Regions from separate parts of the Neorhizobium sp. PAMB6716 genome, predicted to be linked through region 2. Evidence: riboswitches for the same ligand, from Rfam matches in the RefSeq annotation. Region 2 holds a riboswitch; the other holds the start of a gene.
The links. A riboswitch is a leader RNA that binds a small molecule or an ion and turns the genes downstream of it on or off. The one in region 2 is predicted to bind S-adenosylmethionine.
Positions count from the first base shown of each region.

Region 1 (11,445 bases), 710 kb from region 2:
CCGCTGATCAGTGGATAGGCTTCTTCCTCGCCGGAGGTCAGCATCACCTCCAGCCCGGCTTCGGCAAGAGACAGACCGTGCAGGGTATGTTGCAACGCATGGTCGGAGCGTTCGCCGCCAAGGGCGCCGACGAGAATTAGTCGCTCAGCACCGCGCGCCAAAGCTTCGGCAACGGCAATTTCGCCATCGGTTGCAGCCTTGGTCGCGGGATAGGAATGGCGCTCCACCTGGCGATAGCTTTCCCGCAGCGCGGCATCGGCGGAATCAAAATCGCCCACCCAAAGCTCCGGCGTGAGGTTCAGCGATTTTGCATGGCGCATGCCGCTATCGGCGGCAATCACGCGGCTGCCGGCGATCAGCGCGCTTAAACGCTCCGTCGCGGTCAGGCTGCCGCCAAGCAGAAGGGTAAAGGTGGATGGGCTCATGGGTCATGCCCTTAGCGCATCTTCCGCCAAAAGCAAAAGCCCTATGATGCACGGACCGCCGCCACGTCATCTGCGCGCGCGTCCTTTAAGGGCTGAAGGCGGGAGGCAAGGCGATGGGGTTTTGCGGTCTTGGGGCCAAGAGGGCGGGGGCAGGCGTGCGTCCACCAAGGCTTGGCGTGCGGGGCGGGCACGCTCGATGCGCTGGCCCGCCGCCGCCCAGTGTCAACGCTTCTTCGGGCTTGCGGCAGCCGCACCCTTCAACTGTGTGGTGAAGGTGGATGTCGGCGCTGCCGAAGGCTTTTCCTTGTCCTTCTTCGGCTTTCTGACTTCGCGGTTCGAACGGACCTGACCTTTGGCCATGGGATGCTTCCTTGTTGCGCAGGCTCATGCGCTGCGGCGGTGGTGATGCGGATGAAAACAGATCATGCAAGAACGCTCGTCCCGGGGTGGGAGGCCTTTTGAAACGGGCCACGGCATCGGGGCGGTCGGGTGACCAGGCAAGCCCGGTCGGGAAGCAGAAGATATAAAATGCTGTCTTTGCCGGTCGCCTCTCCTGTCTCGGTCGGAAAGGCGAAGCATCAAAACTTTGCGCCTGTTAGCGTGTCAGAACTGTGGCTGAACACAAGCACATTTTTTAAACGGCGATCGCGATCTTTGGCCTTTCTTTCTTGCGAAGGCGGCGCCCGCTCTTTACCTCTTGGCGCCAAAGCCGACCTTGGCCGCTAAAGGCTGGCCGAACCGGGAATGAGGTCCATGCAGTTTACCGGAACCGACGACTATATCGCCGACAAGGACCTGATGGTCGCCGTCAATGCTGCCATCCGGCTGGAGCGCCCGCTTCTGGTGAAGGGCGAACCCGGCACCGGCAAGACGGAACTTGCCCGCCAGATCGCGCTTTCGCTTGGCCTGCCGATCATCGAATGGAACGTAAAATCCACCACACGCGCCCAGCAGGGGCTTTACGAATATGACGCCGTCTCGCGCCTGCGCGACAGCCAGCTTGGCGATCCCCGCGTCAACGACATCGCCCATTATATCCGGCGCGGAAAACTGTGGCAGGCTTTTGCCGCCGGCGAAAAGCAGGTGCTGCTGATCGACGAGATCGACAAGGCCGATATCGAGTTTCCAAACGATCTTCTGCAGGAACTCGACCGCATGGAGTTTCATGTCTACGAGACCGGCGAGACGGTGAAAGCAGAGGTTCGCCCCATCGTCATCATCACCTCCAACAACGAGAAGGAACTGCCGGATGCGTTTTTGCGCCGCTGTTTCTTCCACTATATCCGCTTTCCCGATGCCGATACGCTCGCTCGCATCGTTGAGGTGCATTATCCCGGTATCAAACCGTCGCTGCTGCGCGCAGCGCTCACCCGTTTCTATGAAATCCGCGAAATGCCGGGCCTGAAGAAAAAGCCGTCGACATCGGAGGCACTCGACTGGATACGGCTTCTCGTCTCCGACGATATCGATGCCGAGGATCTCGGTGCCGATGTGAAGACGGCATTGCCCAGACTGCATGGTGCGCTGTTGAAGAACGAGCAGGACGTCCATCTTTTCGAGCGCATGGCCTTCATGGCGCGGCGGGAGCGGTAGGACGTTAGAAAGCATGAAATTCCCCGCTGATTGACGGGCAGAGAAGAAACGCCTATTTAAAGTGCCTCTCGTGGTGATTTGGCCGGCCGGCTTGCAGCCACGTTAAATAAGTCGCTAAAGGGCCGTGAGAAGCGTTCAAAGACTTCCCCCGGACCGGTTGCGATTTTCGCCGCCGGTTTTTTTGTTTTGGACGAGTGAAGACCATGCCGATCAAGATCCCCGATACGCTGCCCGCTTTCGAAGCACTGACGCACGAAGGTGTGCGGGTGATGACCGAGACGGCCGCGGTGCGTCAGGATATCCGCCCGCTGCAGATCGGTCTGTTGAACCTCATGCCGAACAAGATCCGCACCGAAGTGCAGATGGCCCGCCTTGTCGGCGCCTCGCCGCTGCAGGTGGAGTTTTCACTGGTGCGTGTGGGTGGCCATAAGGCGAAAAACACCTCGGAAGAACACCTCCTTTCCTTCTACCAGACCTGGGACGAGGTGAAGGACCGCAAGTTTGACGGGTTCATCATCACCGGCGCGCCGGTGGAAATGCTGCCGTATGAGCAGGTGACCTATTGGGACGAGATGCGCCAGATCTTCGACTGGACGGAAACGAATGTTCATTCGACGCTGAATGTCTGCTGGGGTGCGATGGCCGCGATCTATCATTTCCATGGCGTGCCCAAACACGAGCTGAAGGAAAAGGCGTTTGGCGTGTACCGCCACCGCAATCTTTCGCCGTCTTCCGTTTATTTGAGCGGCTTTTCCGATGATTTCCAGGTGCCGGTGTCGCGCTGGACGGAAGTGCGCCGCGCCGACATCCAGACCGTGCCGGGGCTGGAACTGCTGATGGAATCCGACGAGATGGGCGTCTGCCTGGTGCATGAGAAAAAGGGCAACCGGCTCTACATGTTCAACCATGTCGAATATGATTCCACCTCGCTGGCAGAAGAGTATTTTCGCGATGTGAATGCCGGCGTTCCGATCAAAATGCCCTATAACTATTTTCCGCATAACGATGTGGCGCTGACGCCGCTCAACCGCTGGCGCAGCCATGCCCACCTGTTGTTCGGCAACTGGATCAACGAGATGTACCAGACCACGCCTTATGATCTGGAGAATATCGGCAAGCGATAGGGCGGAGACCCGCGGTGTTCATTCCCTTCTTTCTGGCGCTGAAGCAGGCAAGGATTCCCGTGACGCTTCGGGAGTTCCTGGCGCTTCTGGAAGGAATGCAGGCGGGGCTTGCCGAGTTCGATGTCGAGGCCTTCTATTATCTCGCCCGCGCCACGCTGGTGAAAGATGAGCGTTATATCGATCGCTTTGATCAGGTGTTTTCAACCCATTTCAAGGGTGTCGAGGCTGTGTCCGGCCCGGATGCGGTGAAGGCTGAACACCTGCCGGAAGACTGGCTGCGCAAGCTTGCTGAGAAACACCTGACGGCGGAGGAAAAGGCGCTGGTCGAGGCGCTCGGCGGCTTTGATGCTCTGATGAACACGCTAAAAAAGCGTCTGGAAGAACAGGAGGGCCGCCATCAGGGCGGCTCCAAATGGATCGGCACGGCCGGCACCTCACCCTTCGGCGCCTATGGCTATAACCCGGAAGGCGTGCGGATCGGGCAGGAAACCTCGCGCCACCGTAAGGCGGTGAAGGTCTGGGACGCCAGAGAATTTCGCGATTTCGACGATGCCCGCGAGATCGGCACGCGCAACATCAAGGTGGCGTTGAAACGCCTGCGTCGCTGGGTGCGCGAAGGCGCCGACGAGGAGCTGGATCTGGCGAGCACCATCCGCTCCACCGCCGAACACGGCTATCTCGACGTCAAGACCCGGCCGGAGCGGCGCAATGCCGTCAAGCTCCTGATGTTCTTCGATGTCGGCGGGTCGATGGACGATCATGTGCGGGTGGTCGAGGAGCTGTTTTCTGCCGCCCGTGCCGAGTTTCGCCATCTCGAGCATTTCTATTTCCACAATTGCCTTTACGAAAGCGTGTGGCGCGACAACCGCCGTCGCGCAGAGCGCCTGCCCGTCGAGGATGTCCTGCGCAGCTATGGCCCTGACTACAAGGTGATCTTCGTCGGCGATGCCACCATGAGCCCCTATGAGATCAGCCATACGGGCGGCTCTGTCGAGCACTGGAACAAGGAGCCGGGTTCCGTCTGGATGCGCCGGCTGACCGACCATTTTGCCCATGTCGCCTGGATCAATCCGGTGCCGGAGGCCCATTGGGAGCATGTCCAGTCGCTTGTGATGATGCGCTCCATTCTGGAAAACCGCATGTTTCCGCTCACCCTGCAAGGGCTGGAGCAGGCAACGCGCCTGCTGTCGCGCTAAGGTATTTCGAGCATTGCGAAGCTGCCGGAAATGGCGCAGTTTGCGCCCGCACGAGAATGAGGAGCAGGACGGATACCATGACGACACAGGGCGAAATCTTCGGCACCACCCCCAAGGGCGAAACCGTCTACCGGGTCAAGATTTCCGGCGGCGGGCTGACGGCCCATGTGATGACCTGGGGCGCCGTCATCCAGGATCTGCGCCTTGATGGCCATGCAGAACCGCTGGTGCTGGGCTTTGACAATTTTGCCGATTATCCGCTGCATTCCTCCTATTTTGGCGCAACGCCCGGGCGTGTGGCAAACCGCATCGGCCATGGCCACTTCACGCTGGATGGCAAGGAGTACCAGCTGGACCTGAACCAGCAGGGCACCACCCATCTGCATGGCGGCAGCGATGGCCTTGGCAAGACCAACTGGACGATTGTGGCGCACGCAGAAAACAAGGTTATCCTGCAGGTCACCGATCCCGATGGTCGCGGCGGTTATCCCGGCAACTGCACCGTGACCGCCACCTATGAGCTGAAGGACGAGGGTGTTCTGAGCGTTATCTACGAGACGGCGACGGACGCCCCGACGCTTGCCAATCTCTGCCAGCACACCTATTTCAACCTCGATGGCCGCGAAGATATTCTCGGCCATGACATCATGATTGCCGCCGACCATTATCTGGAGCTTGACGAGCAGCAGGTGCCGACCGGCGTTCTGGTGCCGGTCGAGGAAACTGCGATGGACCTGCGCCAGCTCGGGCCGCTTGCCCGCACCGGTGCCGATGGCGCACAGGTGGATTTCGACCACAATTATTGCCTGTCCAGCGAGCGGGTGGAAAAGCGCTCCGTGGCGCTGGTGCGCAGCGTCAATTCCGGTGTGTCGCTCGAAGTGCGCACCACCGAACCCGGCGTGCAGCTTTATTGCGCCTTCAAGCTGGTGCCCTCGGTGCCGGGCCTCTCCGGCAAGCCTTACCAGCCCTATGGGGGCCTCTGCCTGGAAACGCAGATCTGGCCGGATGCCATCAACCACCAGGGTTTCCCGAACGCCGTGCTGCGTCCGGGCGAACTGCTTCGCCAGGAAACCGACTACGTGTTTTCCAAGAGCTGATGGTGTCACCACCGCCCTTTCAAAAAAGGGCGGTGGTGGAATACCGCGGCTCAGGCCTTTGACAGCGCCGGGCTGAACACCATCAGGCTCAAAAGCTCAAACAGAACCTGCGCACCGGCATGAGCCGTATTGGCAGTCGCATCATATTGCGGCGCCACTTCCACCACGTCGGCACCGACGAGATTGATGCCTTTGAGGCCGCGGATCAGTTCCAGCACCTCGCGGGTCGTCAGGCCGCCCACTTCCGGTGTGCCGGTTCCCGGCGCAAACGACGGGTCGAGGCTGTCGATGTCGAAGGACAGATAGGTCGGGCCATCGCCGACGATCGCCTTTGCCTTCTCGATGATGGCGGGCATGCCGAGACCGGTCACCTCCTCGGCGTGGATCACCGTCATGCCGCTCTCATAGGAAAACTCCCAGAGATATTCGGCAGAGCCGCGAATGCCGATCTGGATCGTGCGCGTCGGGTCGAGAACGCCATCCAGAACCGCGTTGCGGAACGGGCCGCCATGGTGGAATTTCGTCTGGTCGAAGGCGCCGCTGGTGTCGCAATGGGCGTCGATATGGATCAGGCCGACCGGCCGGCTCTTGCCCACCGCCTTCAAGATCGGATGGGTGATCGAATGATCGCCGCCGACGGCCAGCGGAAGGACACCCGCCTCAACGATCTGGCCAAAGCGCTTTTCGATGTCGTCATGGCTCATTTCCAGCCGGTAGCGGCTGCGAAACGGCACATCGCCGATATCGGCAACCTTGAGGTCAAACACCGGTGCGCAGCCGAGCACGTGGTTGTAAGGACCGATGCGGTCGATGGTGCGCAGCGCGCGCGGTCCGAAACGGGAGCCCGGCCGGTTGGTCACGCCAAGATCCATCGGCACGCCGGTGATTGCCACCTGCAGATCGCCAAAATCCGGATTGTCTGCCTCGACCGGCTGGTAGGGGGCCGACAGGAACGTCGGCACGCCCGCATAAGGGGCGGCACGCGTGCCATTGCGAAAGATCTTCTCGCCCACCTTGGCAAAGGCCGAATCAAAGATCTCGCCGCTTTCGCTTTCTGCGTATTTGGCGCGCAGGGCGTCCAGTTTGTCCGGGGTCCAAGTCATGGTCTGTCTCTTTCATCAATTGCCGGCATCCACTGCCGGCATCCATTGCCGGAAAGCCTGCGCAAGAATTAAGCGCCGCTTCTGTCTGCCTTCGATTTTGGCATTATCTTCGAAATTGAGCCGCAAAATCAATTGACATTCGTTCCTCGACCACCGTTATTCCGGCAAGTTCACGATAAGGCTACCGCTCCATGTCCCTGCCCGCATTCAATCCGCTTGTGAAATCCATCCAGCCGCCGCCGGTGCCCTCCGTGCAGGCGTGGGCCCGTGCCTATGACGGTTCGCGGGGACCGCTGATCGACCTGTCGCAGGCAGTGCCCGGTTATCCGGCGCATCCCAAAATGCTGGAGCTTCTCGGGCAGACCGCCTCCTCGCTTGCCTATACGGGCTATGGCCCGATCGAGGGGGATGCCGGGCTGCGCGACGCTTATGCCGTCCATTCGGCAGAGGTTTATGGAGCCGGCATTGCGGCCAGCAATGTTCATGTCACATCCGGCTGCAATCAGGCCTTTCTCTGCGCGGTCATGGCGATTGCGGGCGCCGGCGACACGGTGCTGATGACCGAGCCCTATTACTTCAACCACGAGACGACGCTTGCTATGCTCGGCATTCGCAGCCGTTTCGTGGCCTGCCGGGCTGAAGACGGGTTCCTGCCGCAGATTGCTGCGATCGAGGCTGAGCTTCAGCCGGGCGTCAAGGCGCTGGCGCTGGTCTCGCCCAACAACCCCACAGGCGCCGTCTATCCGCCGGCCCTCCTCAAGGCGATATTTGCGCTTTGCCGCAGCCGTGGTGTCTGGCTGATCCTCGATGAAACCTACCGCGATTTCCTGCCGGTCGCCGGTCTTGCGCCGCACGGGCTTTTTGCCGAAGAGGGCTGGCAGGACGGGTTCGTCTCGCTCTACAGTTTTTCAAAGAGCTTTTGCATTCCCGGCCACCGTCTTGGCGCCATCACGGCCAGTCCCGTCTTTATTGCTCAGGTGGCCAAGATCATGGACAACCTGCAGATCTGTGCGCCGCGCGCGGCCCAGGCCGCGGTCGCCGATGCCCTGCCGCTGCTTGCCGACTGGCGCGAGGAAAACCGGCTGGAGATCTTGCGCCGTGCCGATGCCCTGAGGGCGGTGATGGCAAAGCTTCCAGCCTGGCGGCTTGCCGCCGTCGGTGCCTATTTCGCTTTCGTGAAACATCCGTTTTCCGGTGTGCCGTCGGCGCAGGTTGCCGAGGCCCTGGCGCGGCAGGTTGGCGTCTCCTGCATTCCCGGCGGATATTTTGGCGCCGCCCAGGAAAATTACCTGCGCTTTGCCTTTGCCAATGCAGATGCCGCCACCATCGGCCGGCTGGAAGAGCGGCTCGTGGGCTTTAGCCTCTAAGGTCAGGCAAAGACGGCTGCAATCAGGAAGAAGGCACTCTTGATGATGGCGTAGATGACGCCGGCCACCAGGAACAGCGAGACGACGCCAAGGATGGCGCCGCTCGCAATCCACACGCCGTCCTTTTCGAGAATCCCGAAGGCCATCATGCAGAGCGCCACGGCCGGCAGCATGTTGCCAAGCGGAATGGGAAGCGCCAGCACCACGGCAAGGATGAGGCCGAAGCAGCCGATGACCCGTTCGGCACCCGGCGAGGAAAGGCTTCGCCAGCGCGGCTTCAGCATACGCTCGGCCTTGGCGATCCACGGGCTTGCCTTGTCGACCATGCCGGCAAAGTCGGTGCGCAGCATCGAGCGGCTGGCGATGAATTTCGGCAGCCATGGCGCTTTTCCAAGTGCCATCTGGGCGGCAAGGAAAACCAGGGGAATGCCGAGGATGGCGGACGTGCCGGGTGGCGTTGGAATGGTGTTCGGCATGGCAAAGATGAAGATCAGTGCTCCGAAGGCACGGTCCTGCATCAGTGACAGAAGGTCGGCGACGGACACACGCTCGCGTCTCTCGTCATCGGCCATGGTTTTCAAAATGGTGGAAAAGCTTGGCGGTTCTGCGCCATGTCCATGATCAGCGCCTGGGTTATCCTGCGCGTCATGTGGTGGGTCTTGGGGAAGGGCCATCACACGCTCGACAGGCACTGGAGGACGGGAAGTTTCGGAAGCGAGATTGTCATGGAAATGGCCATGCCACAAGAACATGGCCATTTCGTTACGCAAGCAGCTTAAAGCCACGTGAAACCGGGCGGAAAGCCCGAAAGGCTTATTCTTCGCGCTGGCCGGTGAGGCTCAGCAGCAGCTGGAAGATGTTGACGAAGTTGAGATAAAGCGACAGCGCGCCAAACACGGCAAGTTTCTGCTGGCTCTCCTGGTCAAAGTTCTCCGCATACTGCTCCTTGATGTTCTGCGTGTCCCAGGCGGTGAGGCCGATGAACACGACGATGCCGATGAGCGAGATGGCAAACTGCAGCGCGCTGGAGCCGAGGAAGATGTTGACCACAGACGCGATCACCACGCCGATCAGGCCCATCATCAGGAACGAGCCGAACTTCGACAGGTCACGCTTCGTCACGTAGCCATAAAGGCTGGTGGCGCCGAACATGGTGGCCGTGATGAAGAAGGTGCGGGCGATGCTGGCGCCGGTGAAGACGAGGAATACCGAGGCAAGCGACAGGCCCATGACGGCGCAGAAGGCCCAGAAGGTCATCTGTGCCGTGGAGGCCGACATGGTCTGGATCTTGAACGAGAAGAAGAACACGAAGGCGAGCGGGGCAAGCATCACCACCCATTTGAGCGGGCTCGAGAAGATCGGCACATAAAGCGCCGGCGTCGAAGACACGACGAAAGCGACAATGCCGGTGATGACGAGGCCAAGGCCCATGTAATTGTAGACGCGCAGCATGTGCTTGCGCAGCGCCTCATCGAAGACGGCCTGGGATTGGACGGCCGGATTATATCCGAAACGGGGGTTCATCGGGGTCTCCTTTGGGTTGATCAATAAAGGGATTTCGCAAGGCTTTCCGCCTCGCGGCGAAGGTTGGCGGCATTTTCGCCATGCGCCACCAGGGCATAGGCGACATCGCCGATCTGCCAGTAGGAGGCCTTGACGGCATCCTGCGTCAGTTCGGAAACCTGCTGCACGGCAAAACTGCCGGGCCGGACGGCAAACAGCGACAGACGCGTTTTATCGGTGTCGGTCAGTGCCATTTCCACGCTCGGTCCGAAGGCGGAAGGAAAGATCTGCACGTCTTCCACCTGCCAGCCCTTGGGTATCTCGGGCATGACGATGGCGGTTGCCGAGCGGATTTCTGTCGGGTCGTAACGCGGGGCTTCCGGCTGCGAGCGCATGGTGTGGCGCAGCGCAGACGTGCCATGCGCCCGGATGGCTTCCTCCACGAAGGCCGGCGGCGGTACCGAGGCCACCACTTCCGACACGGTGAAGGGGCCGAAATGGCTGCTGAGGCCCCAGCCGGCAGCAACCAGTGTCACAGTGGCAGCAAGCCGCTGGAGGGAATGAAAAATGCGACCGCGCGACAGGGCACCCTGCAGACGGCGCGCCGCCTCGCGGGTTTCCGGCCGGCTGTGGCGATGGCCTTCGGCAAGTGCCAGACGCAACTCGCCCTTGATGGCGAGATCGGCCATCACACGCGCGGCGATGTCAGGGTTTTCGGACAGATAGGCTTCCACCTCGATGCGACGGCCGGCATCCAGCTGGTCGTCCACATAGGCTTCCACATCGGCGGACTGGACCGGGTCAACGGGTTTCATCGCGTCCCCCTTCAATGAGTTTGAGATGGTTGGTGCCGTCTGCCGGACGGCGGCCGTTTTCCTCGAAGGCGCGAAGAGCTGCGCGCGCACGGGAGACGCGTGACATCAGCGTTCCCACGGGAATGCCAAGGGCGTCTGCGGCGTCCTGATAGGAAAGCCCTTCGATCGCCACCAGATGCAGCGCATCGCGCTGTTCCGGCGAGAGCGCAAAGAACGCCTCACGCAACTGCTTCAGCCGGATCGACTGGTCCGGATCGGCGTGATGCACGGTCTCCGACACATCGGCGGCTGCCTTGTGGCGGGTGTCGCTGGAGCGGCGGGCGCGGATGCGGTCGATATGGGTGTTGTGGACGATCGACAGCAGCCAGTTGCGCAGGTTTCCACTCTCGCGGAACGTTGCCTTGCGCTCATAGGCCTTGACCAGCGCATCATGCACCAGATCCTCGGCATCGTCGGGATTGCGCACGAGCGAGCGCGCATAGCGGCGAAGCGTTGCCAGCTGGTTCAGGACATCGAATGGGTGTCTCTTGTCGCTCATGCCCCAGTATACGGAGGCGCCTTGCGATTTATTCCCCGGCGGTACGATTTTTTTTGAACAGGAGGCTGCCGGTTCAGCCGATGGCCGGTCCCGTATAGCGCGCGCGCGGCCGGATCAGCTTGTCGTCCAGCACCTGCTCCAGCGCATGGGCAATCCAGCCGGCGGTGCGGCCGATGGCAAACAGCGCCAGCGCCGATCCTTGCGGCAGGCCAAGGGCACGGCGCACGGCAACCAGGGCGAAGTCGCAGTTCGGCAGCTTGCCGTCCATGTCGCTCATCACTGCCATCAGGTCTGCCTGTGGGGCATTTTCCGGCAGGTGGGGAAGCAGGCCGCGCGCACGCGGATCGCCGTCCGGATAAAGCGGATGGTCAAAGCCTGGCACGCTGTCGCCGCGCCGCAAGCGGCTCTCAATCACGGTGGCGGCATCACCGACACGCTCCACCTCGTCAAACAGCAGTTCCACAAGGCTTGTTGTGCCGCCATGCATCGGGCCGCTCAGCGCCGAAAGGCCGGCATTGAGGCAGGCGCCGAGCGACGCGCCGGTGGAGGCAACGACGCGCACGGCAAAGGCCGATGCGTTCAGTTCGTGATCGGCAAGCAGAACGAGCGCGCGCCGCACGATACCGCGGCCCTTGTCATCCAGCCCCCAAGCATCGGCCAGAAATGCGTCGATCGGGCGGCTGT
Region 1 covers NZ_CM177835.1:3,601,577-3,613,021, forward strand. Annotated here, with positions in the region: gene AC4CWH_RS17385 (thiamine diphosphokinase) at 1-425, opposite strand, end outside; gene AC4CWH_RS17390 (hypothetical protein) at 648-785, opposite strand; gene AC4CWH_RS17395 (AAA family ATPase) at 1,179-2,018, shown strand; SAM riboswitch at 2,079-2,156, shown strand; gene metA (homoserine O-acetyltransferase MetA) at 2,222-3,142, shown strand; gene AC4CWH_RS17405 (vWA domain-containing protein) at 3,157-4,338, shown strand; gene AC4CWH_RS17410 (aldose epimerase family protein) at 4,416-5,435, shown strand; gene speB (agmatinase) at 5,486-6,538, opposite strand; gene AC4CWH_RS17420 (aminotransferase) at 6,736-7,905, shown strand; gene AC4CWH_RS17425 (exopolysaccharide biosynthesis protein) at 7,908-8,579, opposite strand; gene AC4CWH_RS17430 (Bax inhibitor-1/YccA family protein) at 8,719-9,429, opposite strand; gene AC4CWH_RS17435 (anti-sigma factor family protein) at 9,450-10,223, opposite strand; gene AC4CWH_RS17440 (sigma-70 family RNA polymerase sigma factor) at 10,210-10,761, opposite strand; gene AC4CWH_RS17445 (citrate synthase) at 10,835-11,445, opposite strand, start outside.
Region 1: linked by a shared signal. The riboswitch ahead of metA (homoserine O-acetyltransferase MetA) and the one ahead of AC4CWH_RS14090 (O-succinylhomoserine sulfhydrylase) in region 2 are both predicted to bind S-adenosylmethionine.

Region 2 (11,445 bases):
TCGACTACGCCGAAGGCAACGAGACCATTCTCGGCAACAGGAGCCTGATCTTCTATGACCGGGACGCCAAGGCCAATGTTGCCGAAGCCATCCGGAAATTCGAGGCCCGCTTCGAGGTCATCGCCTATTCCTCCGTTTCAGACCTGCATGAACGGCTTCGGTCGCACCGGGTGGATGCGTTCTACACGATCAAGAGCGGCGCCCGCGACGCAGTCGATTTTCCAGACATTCCAACCATGGTGCATGCCGTTTTCCCGACAAAACCATCAGAAATCCACGGCCATGCCTATGCCTATGTGTCGCCGTGGCTTGCGCGGTTGTGCCGGCGGCAGAAGGGCGCCGCCGTTCCCCATATCGTTCACCCGGCACGGACAGCCGACGATCTGCGCGCGATGCTCGGCATACCCTCAGATGCCGCCGTGTTTGGCTGTTACGGGGGACGGCAAAGCTTTGACATCGATTTCGTCAAAGCCAAGGTCATCCCGCATGTTCTCGCCAAATCGAAGAACACGTTTTTCATCTTCATGAACATCGAGCCGTTCCTGTCGGACCCGCGCGTGCACTTTCTGCCCGGCACGACGGATACGGATACCAAGGCACGGTTCATCCAGACAGCAGACGCCATGCTGCATGCGCGCAAGCGCGGCGAAACCTTTGGTCTGGCTTGCGCCGAATTCCACGCCGCAGGGCGCAAAATCATCACCTGCGGCCGCAGCCGCGAGCGCGCCCATATCGAGCACGCAGGCACGGACGCCCTTGTCTATAAAAACCGCTTCGACCTGGCCCGCATCCTGCTGACCTTCGACCGGTCGCTGCGGGCAGAGCCTGCGCACTTCCTGCAACGCCACACGCCGGCAGCCGTGATGGAGGATTTCAAGGCGCAACTGCTGGACCCTGCCCTTTTGCGGCAGGAGGCTCCACGCCCGACAGGCATCGAGGCCAAGATCGCCGACAAGATTTTCTACCTGAGACGAAAACGCTTTTTGCCACAGACTTGAGCGGCTGGGACGCGACGGGAGCGGGAGGAGGTTGGAGCGGGTGAAGGGAATCGAACCCTCGTATTCAGCTTGGGAAGCTGCTGCTCTACCATTGAGCTACACCCGCTTGAGCGCAAAAGCTCTAACATCAAGCTGCTTTGCCGTTCAAGTGGAAACCACGCGAAAAGCGCCAGCTGTCAGCTGCGAAAATGTTTCGACAGCTTCAGGCCCTGCGCCTGGTAATTGGAGCCGAGGCCGGAGCCGTAAAGGCCTTGCGGGCGCTCCAGCATGTGTTCGTAGACGAGACGGCCGACGATCTGGCCGTGTTCGAGGATGAAAGGCACCTCGTGGCTGCGCACTTCCAGAACCGCGCGGCTGCCGGAGCCGCCGGCTGGTGCGTGGCCGAAACCCGGATCGAAGAAGCCGGCGTAATGGACGCGAAATTCACCCACCAGCGGATCATAGGGCGTCATTTCGGCGGCATAAAGCGGCGGCACGTGAACGGCCTCGCGCGAGACGAGGATGTAGAATTCGTCGGGATCGAGGATCAGGTCGTCGCGGCCGCGGCTGTAAAGCGGCTCCCAGAAATCGAGCACATCATGGGCGCCCTTCTGGTCGACATCGATGACGGAGGTGTGGTGCTTGCCGCGATAACCAATGAGCCCGTCCGGACCGGTACCCTTGAGGTCGATGGAGAGCGCGATGCCGCCGCCCGAAACGTTCGGGGTTTCACTCGCCACCAGCGTTTCCGCCTCGTGCAATGCCAGAACTTCCGGTTCAGTCAGAAGCGCATGGCCGGTGCGGAAACGGATCTGCGACAGCCGCGAGCCGCGTCGCACGATAACGGGGAAGGTGCGCGGCGAGATTTCGAGATAAAGCGGGCCTGTGTAGCCGGCCGGGATCTTGTCGAATTCCTGGGCGCGATCGACCATCACGCGGGTAAAGATGTCGAGGCGGCCGGTCGAGCTTTTCGGATTGGAGGAGGCCGAGAGGTCAGCTGGGAGATCAAGGCTTTCCATCAGCGGCACGATGTAGACGCAGCCGGTTTCCAGCACGGCTCCGTTTTCGAGATCGATCTCGTGCAGCGTCAGGCGCTGCAGCTTGTCGGCCACCGTGTGGTTGGGGCCGGGCATGAAGCTTGCGCGCACGCGCAGCGCCTTTGCACCGAGACGCAGGTCGAGACTTGCCGGCTGGATCTGGTCACCATCCAGCGGCGCCTGGCTTTTCAGCCGGCCCGCCTCGAAAAGGGCGCCGATGGCGCTATCCGCCAGAATGCCTGATGTGCGTGTCATAAACCCTATCCTTCAATCGCAGGACAAAAGCAAAACCGGGGAATTGACGCAAGCGCCAGACGGGCGTAAGGCAGGTTTATCCCGTGGTGATTTGGCCGGTCGGCTTGCAGCCACGTTAAACAAGTGGCTAAAAAGACCGGGTGCGAAACCGGTCTGCATATGCGACCGGTTTTTTTGTTACGAGATGGTGACACGCATGAGCAAGACCTGGCGCCCCGCAACCCAACTGGTTCACGAAGGCACGCTGCGCTCGCAGTATGGCGAAACCTCCGAAGCGATCTATCTGACGCAAGGGTTCGTCTATGAGAATTCCGCCGCCGCCGAAGCCCGCTTCAAGGGCGAGACGGACGGCTTCATCTACGCCCGTTACGGCAGCCCCACCAACGACATGTTCGAAAAGCGCATGATTGCGCTCGAAGGCGCTGAAGATGCGCGCGCCACCGCATCCGGCATGGCAGCCGTTGCCGCAGCCATCCTCTGCCAGGTGAAGGCCGGTGATCATATCGTCGCTGCCCGCGCTCTGTTCGGCTCCTGCCGTTATGTGGTGGAAACGCTTGCCCCGAAATATGGCGTCGAATGCACGCTGATCGACGGGCGGGATCTCGCCAACTGGGAAGCGGCGATCCGCCCCAACACCAAGGTGATGTTCCTCGAAAGCCCGACCAACCCGACGCTGGAAGTGGTCGATATCGCCGGCGTGGCAAAGCTTGCCAACCAGATCGGTGCCAAGGTCGTGGTGGACAACGTGTTTGCGACCCCCCTCTTCCAGAAGCCGCTGGAACTGGGCGCGCATGTCGTCGTCTATTCCGCGACCAAGCATATCGACGGCCAGGGCCGGTGCCTCGGTGGCGTCATCCTCTCCGACAAGCAGTGGATCGACGAAAACCTGCACGATTATTTCCGCCATACGGGCCCGGCCATGTCGCCGTTTAATGCGTGGACGCTGCTGAAGGGGCTTGAGACCCTGCCGCTGCGCGTGCGCCAGCAGACGGAAAGTGCGGCCCGTATCGCCGATTTCCTCGCCGGCGAGCAGAAGGTGGCCAAGGTCATCTATCCCGGCCGCAAGGACCATCCGCAGGCCGATATCATCGCCAAGCAGATGACCGGCGGCTCGACGCTGATCTGCATCGAACTGAAGGGCGGCAAGGATGCAGCTTTTGCCCTGCAGGATGCGCTGGAGATCATCAAGATTTCCAACAATCTCGGCGATGCAAAAAGCCTGATCACCCATCCGGCGACCACGACGCACAAGAACCTGACGGACGAGGCCCGCGCCGAACTGGGCATTTCCGGCGGCACGTTGCGCCTCTCCTGCGGCATTGAAGACACCGATGACCTGGTGGACGATCTGACACGGGCTCTTGCCGCCGTATCGGCGTAAAAATCACCGGGACGTTTCGGTCAGGCGCAGTGGAACAGGGTTAATCGCCAGTTCGTGACTGTAAGGATGGGTGCATTTCTTGACCTTGCGCCCATCCTGTACGATATCCCTCATTGTATAGAGTAAAGGTATCGCGCATGTACCGGGCCCGGACGAAGGATATCGAAGTCGAGGTGGAACCCTATTATCTGGAGGAGCAATCCGATCCGGATGACAGCCGCTATGTCTGGGGTTATCGCATCGTCATCTCCAACCACTCCAACCTGACCGTGCGCCTCATCCATCGCTACTGGAACATCACCGACCAGAACGGGCTGGTGGACGAGGTCGAGGGCCCCGGCGTGGTCGGCGAACAGCCGCGCCTGAAGCCGGGCGACACTTACGAATATTCCTCCGGCTGCCCGCTCGACACGCCCTCCGGCGTGATGTTCGGCCACTACCAGATGGAAACCGACGAGGGCGAGATTTTCAACGTCGATATTCCCGCATTTTCGCTGGATAGCCCGGGGTTGATGCGGGTGCTGAACTGAGGCCATGCGGCCTCGTTTGGTTATAGGTGGCGACCAAACCGCTATTTGTCGTTTTGATGAGACAGGCACAGATTTCTCCGGTCCAGTGGTCTTTGGGAGGAGAACTGATGCGACAGATGATACCGCTGCTATGCAGCGCCGCGATGATTTTGGCCACCGGCGGTGGCGCAAATGCCCAGAACGCCAGTAGCTTCAGAGACCAACCACCCGGCACCCCTTGGGCACCTGCTGCGGTTTCCCCTCAAATGGGATGCGAAGCGCTGAGCCGGGCAAGTTTCGGCGAGATTACCCAGTTGATTGCGCGCCACGTCGCAGAAAACGGCGACGTGCCCGGGCATTGCCATGTGACCGGCTTCATCCGGCCCCAGATCGCCTTTGAGGTGACGCTTCCGGACAATTGGAACAAGCGGCTCTACATGTTCGGCAATGGCGGATATGCCGGCGAAGATCTGGCCGCCCCCTCGCGCGTGGCCACCCGCAACGCGGCTTTGGCGCGTGGCTTCATGACAGTCCAGCAGAATACCGGCCATGATGCCCGCACCTACCAACTCGGCGATTTTGCCGATGGCAATATGGATCTGCTGATCGATTACGCCTCACGGGCCGTGCATGTGACTGTGGCCGCAGCCAAGGAGATGGCAAGCCGCTTTTATGACAAGACGGCCGCCTATTCCTATTGGGATGGTTGCTCGACCGGAGGACGCCAGGGATTGATCGCAGCGCAGCGTTATCCGGCCGATTTCGACGGCATTATCGCGGGTGCACCGGTTCTGAACTTCACCGACACGCAGGTGTGGGGCGTCTGGAACGCCCGCGCCCTTCAAAAAGCACCCATTTCCCCGACACAGCTGCCGGTTCTTGCCAAGGCGGTGATGAACCAGTGCGACGGGCTGGATGGCGCATCCGACGGGCTGATCACCGATCCCCGTCAATGCAAGTTCGACCCGCGCAAAGACCTGCCGATCTGCGCGGCAGGAGAAGGTGGCGACCAGTGCTTCACCGAAGCGCAGGCACAGGCATTGCAAACCATTGCCGATGGCGTTCAGATCGGCGGCAAGACGGTGTTTCCAGGCGTTCCCTGGGGTGTCGAGGGACTGGACCCAAAAGGGGAAAGCGGCTGGAACCTGTGGATCGTGTCGCAAGACGGCCCCAGCCGGCAATTGGCCTATGGCGAAACCTTCCTCAAGAACATGGCAATGCTGCCAGCGTCCGGCAAGGACATCGACTGGAAGACCTTCGACTTCGACGCGAAGTATCCGCAGATCAAGGCCATTCGACAGATCCTTGATGCCACCGATCCGGACCTTTCGGCCTTTGCGACGCGTGGCGGACGCATGATCACCTATTTCGGATGGGCAGACCCTGCCCTCAACCCGATGATGGGGGTGAATTATTATGAGGCCGTGCGCAAGACGATGGGCGAGGAGAAGACCGAAGACTTCTATCGGCTTTTCATGGTCCCTGGCATGAACCATTGCCGGATGGGCTACGGAACGGATACCTTCGACGCGCTGACACCGCTGATGAACTGGGTGGAGCGCGGCACGCCGCCGAAACAGATCCTGGCAAGCCAGATGGAAGGGTCGAAAATCGTCCGGGAGCGGCCTCTGTGCCCTTATCCGCAAGCCGCGAAATACAATGGCAGCGGCGACCTCAACCAGGCGGAAAGCTTTGAATGCTCAAGCCCCTGAACAAGGCCGCCTTGATCACTCCCGTTCACGGCATCATCGTGAACGGGAACGGCACATCACCGTCCCGATCAGGCCGGCGTGAGTTCTGATGGATCGTAGCGATAGGTGGTCGAGCAGAATTCGCAGGTGACGGAAACCTCGCCCTCTTCGACGCTTGCGGTGATTTCCTCGGCGGTGAAGCCGGAGAGCACGCCCTTGATCTTGTCACGCGAACAGCTGCAGCGATCGAGAACCGCCTGCGGTTCGAAGATCCGCACGCCGCGTTCGTGGAAGAGACGGAACAGCAGCCGCTCGATGCCGACCACCGGATCGGTCAACTCGTCGGTGTCCACGGTCTGCACCAGCATGCTGGCTTCGGCCCAGGCATCGTCGGAGGCAAGGTGGTCGGTGTCGCGCTCGTCGCCATCGCCGCCGTGCAGGTCCTGCTGGCGCATGCGCTCGGGCGCCTGCGGCAGAAACTGCGCCAGAACGCCGCCGGCCCGCCAGTTGTGGCGGGGTTTGCCCGCCTCATCACGGTCGATCAGTTCGGCCACGCCGAGGCGCACCTTGGTCGGGATCTGTTCCGACTGGCGGAAATAGACCCCGGCGATTTCCTCGAGCGACGAACCGTCCAGCGGCACGATGCCCTGATAGGGATGCATGCCCTGGCCCTGGTCGATGGTGAAGGCGAGAAATCCCTCTCCCAGCAGTTCTGGCGGCGAAATGCGCCCAGCCTTCACCGCAGCCTCCAGCGCTTCCTCGTCAAAACGGGCATAGGCGCGCAGGCTTTCAGGGCTCGAAAAATCGGCAACCAGCAGATCGACGGGACCATCCCCCTTCGTCTGCACGGTAAAACGGCCGTCGAATTTCAGCGATGTGCCGATCAGCGCCGTGAGGACGATGGCTTCGGCGAGCAGCCGGGCAACCGGTGCCGGATAATCGTGACGACCGAGAATGGTGTTCAGAAGCGGCCCGAGCTGTACGGCGCGGCCGCGCACATCCAGTCCCTCGACCTGGAACGGGATAACGCGGTCATCGCCCGCCAGATTAAGTTCACTCACGTCCACTACAGCTTCTGCCATGACTTACTCCTTCGCGCCGGAGCACCCATTTCGCACATAAGGCGGCCGAGCGGAACCGCTGACCGGGCAAAGAGGCCGACGATGTATCTTGAAACGCCCGAACCGGCAGGGGTGCGGGCGCGATTGGAAAGCCGACAGATGGGGTGGCCCGACCGTCAAATCAAGCCGCTCGCCCAAAAGCGTCAGACGGCGCCAAAACACCAGGCCAGGATCGACTTCTGCGCATGCAGGCGGTTTTCCGCCTCATCGAACACGACGGACTGCGGACCGTCGATCACCTCGTCGGTCACCTCTTCGCCGCGATGCGCCGGCAGGCAGTGCATGAACAGTGCATCGGCATTGGCGCGCTGCATCAGCTGGCTGTTGACCTGGTATGGCTGGAAGACATTGTGGCCGCGCGCCTTGTGTTCCTGGTTCATCGAGATCCAGGTATCGGTCACCACCATGTCGGCGCCATCGACGGCACGTTCGGCATCATGGAACAGCTTGACGTCGCCGCCATTGTTGCGCGCCCAGTTGAGATATTTGTCGGAGGGTTCAGAACCCAGCGGCACGGCCATGTTCATCTGGTAGCCGAAACGGGCAGCGCCTTCCACGAAGGAATGCAGCACGTTATTGCCATCGCCTGTCCAGGCGAAGGTCTTGCCCGCCACCGGCCCGCGATGTTCCTCGAAGGTCAGGAGGTCGGCCATGATCTGGCAGGGATGCGTTTCGTCGGTGAGACCGTTGATCACAGGCACTGTCGCGTGCTCTGCAAGCTCCAGCAGGCGCGTGTGGTCGGTCGTGCGGATCATGATGGCATCGACATAACGCGACAGAACCTTGGCGGTATCGCCAATGGTTTCGGCACGCCCGAGCTGCATTTCCGTGCCCGACAAAAACAGCGTTTCGCCGCCCAGCTGGCGCATGCCGACATCAAACGAGACGCGGGTGCGCGTAGACGGCTTTTCAAAAATCATCGCCAGCATCTTGCCGGCCAGCGGCTTGTCCGCCGTGCCGGCCTTGGTGGCCTGCTTGCGGGTGCGGGCGTCATCGAGAATGGTGCGCAGCTCCCCGGACGAAACGGCCGAGAGATCGAGAAAATGCTTAGGTGATGCCATGGTCCAATCCATCGGGGCGCCGTCCGGCGGCCCTTGCGTTACGAAAGAGCCCGTCAGGCCGTTTTCTTCAACTGTTCGCGGCTGAGCTTTTCGGCCGCACGCTCGATGCGCGCAATGCCCTCACGGGCCTCTTCCGCCGTCACCACCAGCGGCGGCAGCAGACGAATAACGTTATCGCCGGCGGGAACGCCCAACAGATGTTCCTCGCGCATGGCCAGCGCCAGTTCGCCGGCGGGCACGCGGGCTTTCACGCCCAGCATCAGGCCTTCACCGCGGATTTCCTCGATCACATCGGGGAAACGGTCCTTGAGCGAGGCAAGGCCCTGGCGGAAAACCAGCGCCACGTCGCGCACATTGTCGAGGAAGCCATCGGCCAGCACCACGTCGAGCACGGCATTGCCGACAGCCATGGCGAGCGGATTGCCGCCATAGGTCGTGCCGTGAACGCCGGGCTTCATGCCGGAGGCGGCCTCGGCGGTGGCAAGGCAGGCGCCGAAGGGAAAACCGCCGCCGATGCCCTTGGCCACGGCCATGATATCGGGGGTAATGCCGGTTGCCTCATAGGCAAAAAATTTGCCGGTACGACCAACGCCGGACTGCACCTCGTCAAACATCAAAAGGATGCCGTTGTCGTCGCAGATCTGGCGCAGTTCACGCAGGAATTCCTTCGAGACCACACGGATGCCGCCCTCGCCCTGGATTGGCTCGATCAGCAGCGCTGCGGTGTTTTCGGTGATGGCCGCCTTCAGCGCGTCCATGTCGTCAAACGGCACCTGGTCGAAACCGGGCGCCTTGGGCCCAAAACCTTCCATGTATTTTTCCTGGCCGCCGGCAGCGATCGTCGCAATCGTGCGGCCATGGAAGGCGCCTTCGAAGGTGATGATGTGGAATTTTTCCGGGTGGCCCTTGGAATAATGGTAACGACGCGCCGTCTTGATAGCGCATTCCAGCGCTTCCGCACCGGAATTGGTGAAGAACACCTTGTCGGCAAAGGTCGCCTCGGTCAGGCGGCGGGCAAGCCGTTCCTGCTCGGGAATTTCATAGAGATTGGACAGGTGCCAGACCTTGTCGGCCTGGTCCTTCAGCGCCGCGACCAGATGCGGATTGGAATGGCCGCAGGAGGTCACGGCAACGCCTGCGCCGAAATCGAGATATCGCTCGCCCGTTTCCGTCACGAGCCAGACGCCCTCGCCGCGCACGAAACGCAGCGGAGCCCGTGCAAAGGTGTCGAAAAGTGCGGCTTCAGCCATGGCGACATCACTCCTTGGGCAACGATAATCCCTTGTGGCGGCACGGCCGCCGGAATTCAAACCAGAAACTAAAAATGCCGCCTTAAGCGGCGGCTGGCGCACTATCGGCATTTCAGGATCAACTGTCAACAAATCGCTTGAATTTCAGGGGATTTCCGCTGCGTGAGGCTGGCTTGCGCGAAGCTTTTGCGCTGTGACAAAAAAGACTCGCCTTAAAAGCAAGTTGGGGAAAACCCTGAAATCGATTCGCCGCGATTCCGCCGACTCTTGTCAGCGAGTCCCGGGGTCGATAGGTTAAAGATCAATTACTAGACTGCATGCGGCGGAACTAGTCACCAAGCACATATATATGGTATGTCCGGCAGGAAATCTTCCCGCCGGCAGGTGAGCGATTCTGTCCGCACAGCCCCTACGGCGGAGAGATGGCATGAACTGGACGGACGAGCGCGTCGAGAGACTAAAGCGGCTTTGGGCCGAAGGCCTGAGCGCAAGCCAGATCGCAACACAGCTGGGCGGCGTCAGCCGCAACGCCGTGATCGGCAAGGTACACCGTCTCAACCTGCCAGGCCGCGTCAAGGCCGGCGGCACGCAGGCAACGGCGCGCACCGCGCCCAAGCGCACCACCTCTGCTCCGCGCGCGCCGAACTTTGCGGCCCGCACCACGACCAATCCTGCCCGTACCACGCCCCATGCGGTTGGTGTTGCCGTGGTAGCGCCGGAAGTCGAGGCCGTACAGCCGACGGAATTCCGCGCCCCGAGCAATGTCGTGGTGCCGATGTCGCGTAAGCTTTCGCTGACGGACCTGACGGAACGCACCTGCAAGTGGCCGATGGGCGATCCCCTGAAGGACGACTTCCACTTCTGTGGTTCGGATTCTGCCGATACCTCGCCCTACTGCAAATATCACGCTCGCCTCGCCTACCAGCCGGTCAACGAGCGCCGCAAAGCTGCCAACATCTCGGCTGCCGCCCGCGCCTGAAATCGTCTTCGAGCGCTTGCCGCTCAGCAATCTGAAAACGGGCCTCGCGCCCGTTTTTTTGTGCCTGGAGACACTTTGAAAAAAGCCGACAGAAAGAACGCCCGAAGCACAAGCCGCCGGGCGTCAAAACCGTGTCTCATCAGAAGTGACGAACGCGCGTTAAGCTTCCATCGAATATCCGGCGCCGCGCACGGTGCGGATCACATCCTGCATGTTGGAAAAGTTGAGTGCCTTGCGCAGGCGCCCGACATGCACGTCGACGGTGCGTTCATCCACGTAGATATCATGGCCCCAGACGCCATCGAGCAGTTGCGAGCGCGAATAGACGCGGCCCGGCGAGGCCATCAGAAATTCCAGGAGGCGGAATTCCGTTGGCCCAAGCCGCACTTCACGGCTTTTGCGGTGAACGCGGTGTGTCTCGCGGTCCAGCTCGATATCGCCGCAGCGCAGAACGCTGGAGAGAACCTCCGGGCGGGCACGCCGCAGCATGGCCTTCACCCGTGCCATCAGTTCCGGCGTCGAGAACGGCTTGACGACGTAATCGTCGGCACCGGTGGCAAGGCCGCGCACCCTCTCGCTTTCCTCACCGCGTGCCGTCAGCATGATGATCGGCAGCCGTTCGGTTTCTGGACGCATGCGTAAGCGCCGGCAAAGCTCGATGCCCGATACGCCCGGCAGCATCCAGTCGAGGATCAACAGATCCGGCAACCGCTCCTGGAGGCGGATTTCCGCCTCGTCTCCGCGCAGGATCGTCTCGACCTCGTAGCCTTCGGCCTCGAGATTATAGCGCAGGAGGACGCTGAGAGCTTCCTCGTCCTCCACAACCGCAATTTTGGGCAGCATGGTTCAGGCACTCCGTCAGTATGGCCTTACTCGGCCACAGCACCAAGCGTGTTGGACGTATCGTCCTTGGGGCGCTCGCCTTCAGGCTGGGCACCTGTTGCGATGTAATAGATGGTCTCGGCGATGTTGGTGGCATGGTCACCGATGCGCTCGATGTTCTTGGCGCAGAACAGAAGATGCGTGCAGCTGGTGATGTTGCGCGGATCTTCCATCATGTAGGTCAACAGCTCGCGAAACAGCGAGGTGTACATCGCGTCGATTTCCTCGTCGCGCTGGCGGATGGCTTCGGCCTTCTGCACGGAACGGCTGGAAAACACGTCCAGCACTTCCTTCAGCTGCAC
Region 2 covers NZ_CM177835.1:2,890,935-2,902,379, forward strand. Annotated here, with positions in the region: gene AC4CWH_RS14075 (glycosyltransferase family protein) at 1-998, shown strand, start outside; tRNA gene AC4CWH_RS14080 (tRNA-Gly) at 1,031-1,104, opposite strand; gene AC4CWH_RS14085 (2'-deoxycytidine 5'-triphosphate deaminase) at 1,175-2,269, opposite strand; SAM riboswitch at 2,343-2,421, shown strand; gene AC4CWH_RS14090 (O-succinylhomoserine sulfhydrylase) at 2,466-3,650, shown strand; gene apaG (Co2+/Mg2+ efflux protein ApaG) at 3,788-4,180, shown strand; gene AC4CWH_RS14100 (tannase/feruloyl esterase family alpha/beta hydrolase) at 4,426-5,871, shown strand; gene AC4CWH_RS14105 (Hsp33 family molecular chaperone) at 5,940-6,932, opposite strand; gene argF (ornithine carbamoyltransferase) at 7,115-8,032, opposite strand; gene AC4CWH_RS14115 (aspartate aminotransferase family protein) at 8,086-9,282, opposite strand; gene AC4CWH_RS14120 (GcrA family cell cycle regulator) at 9,710-10,261, shown strand; gene phoB (phosphate regulon transcriptional regulator PhoB) at 10,421-11,104, opposite strand; gene phoU (phosphate signaling complex protein PhoU) at 11,131-11,445, opposite strand, start outside.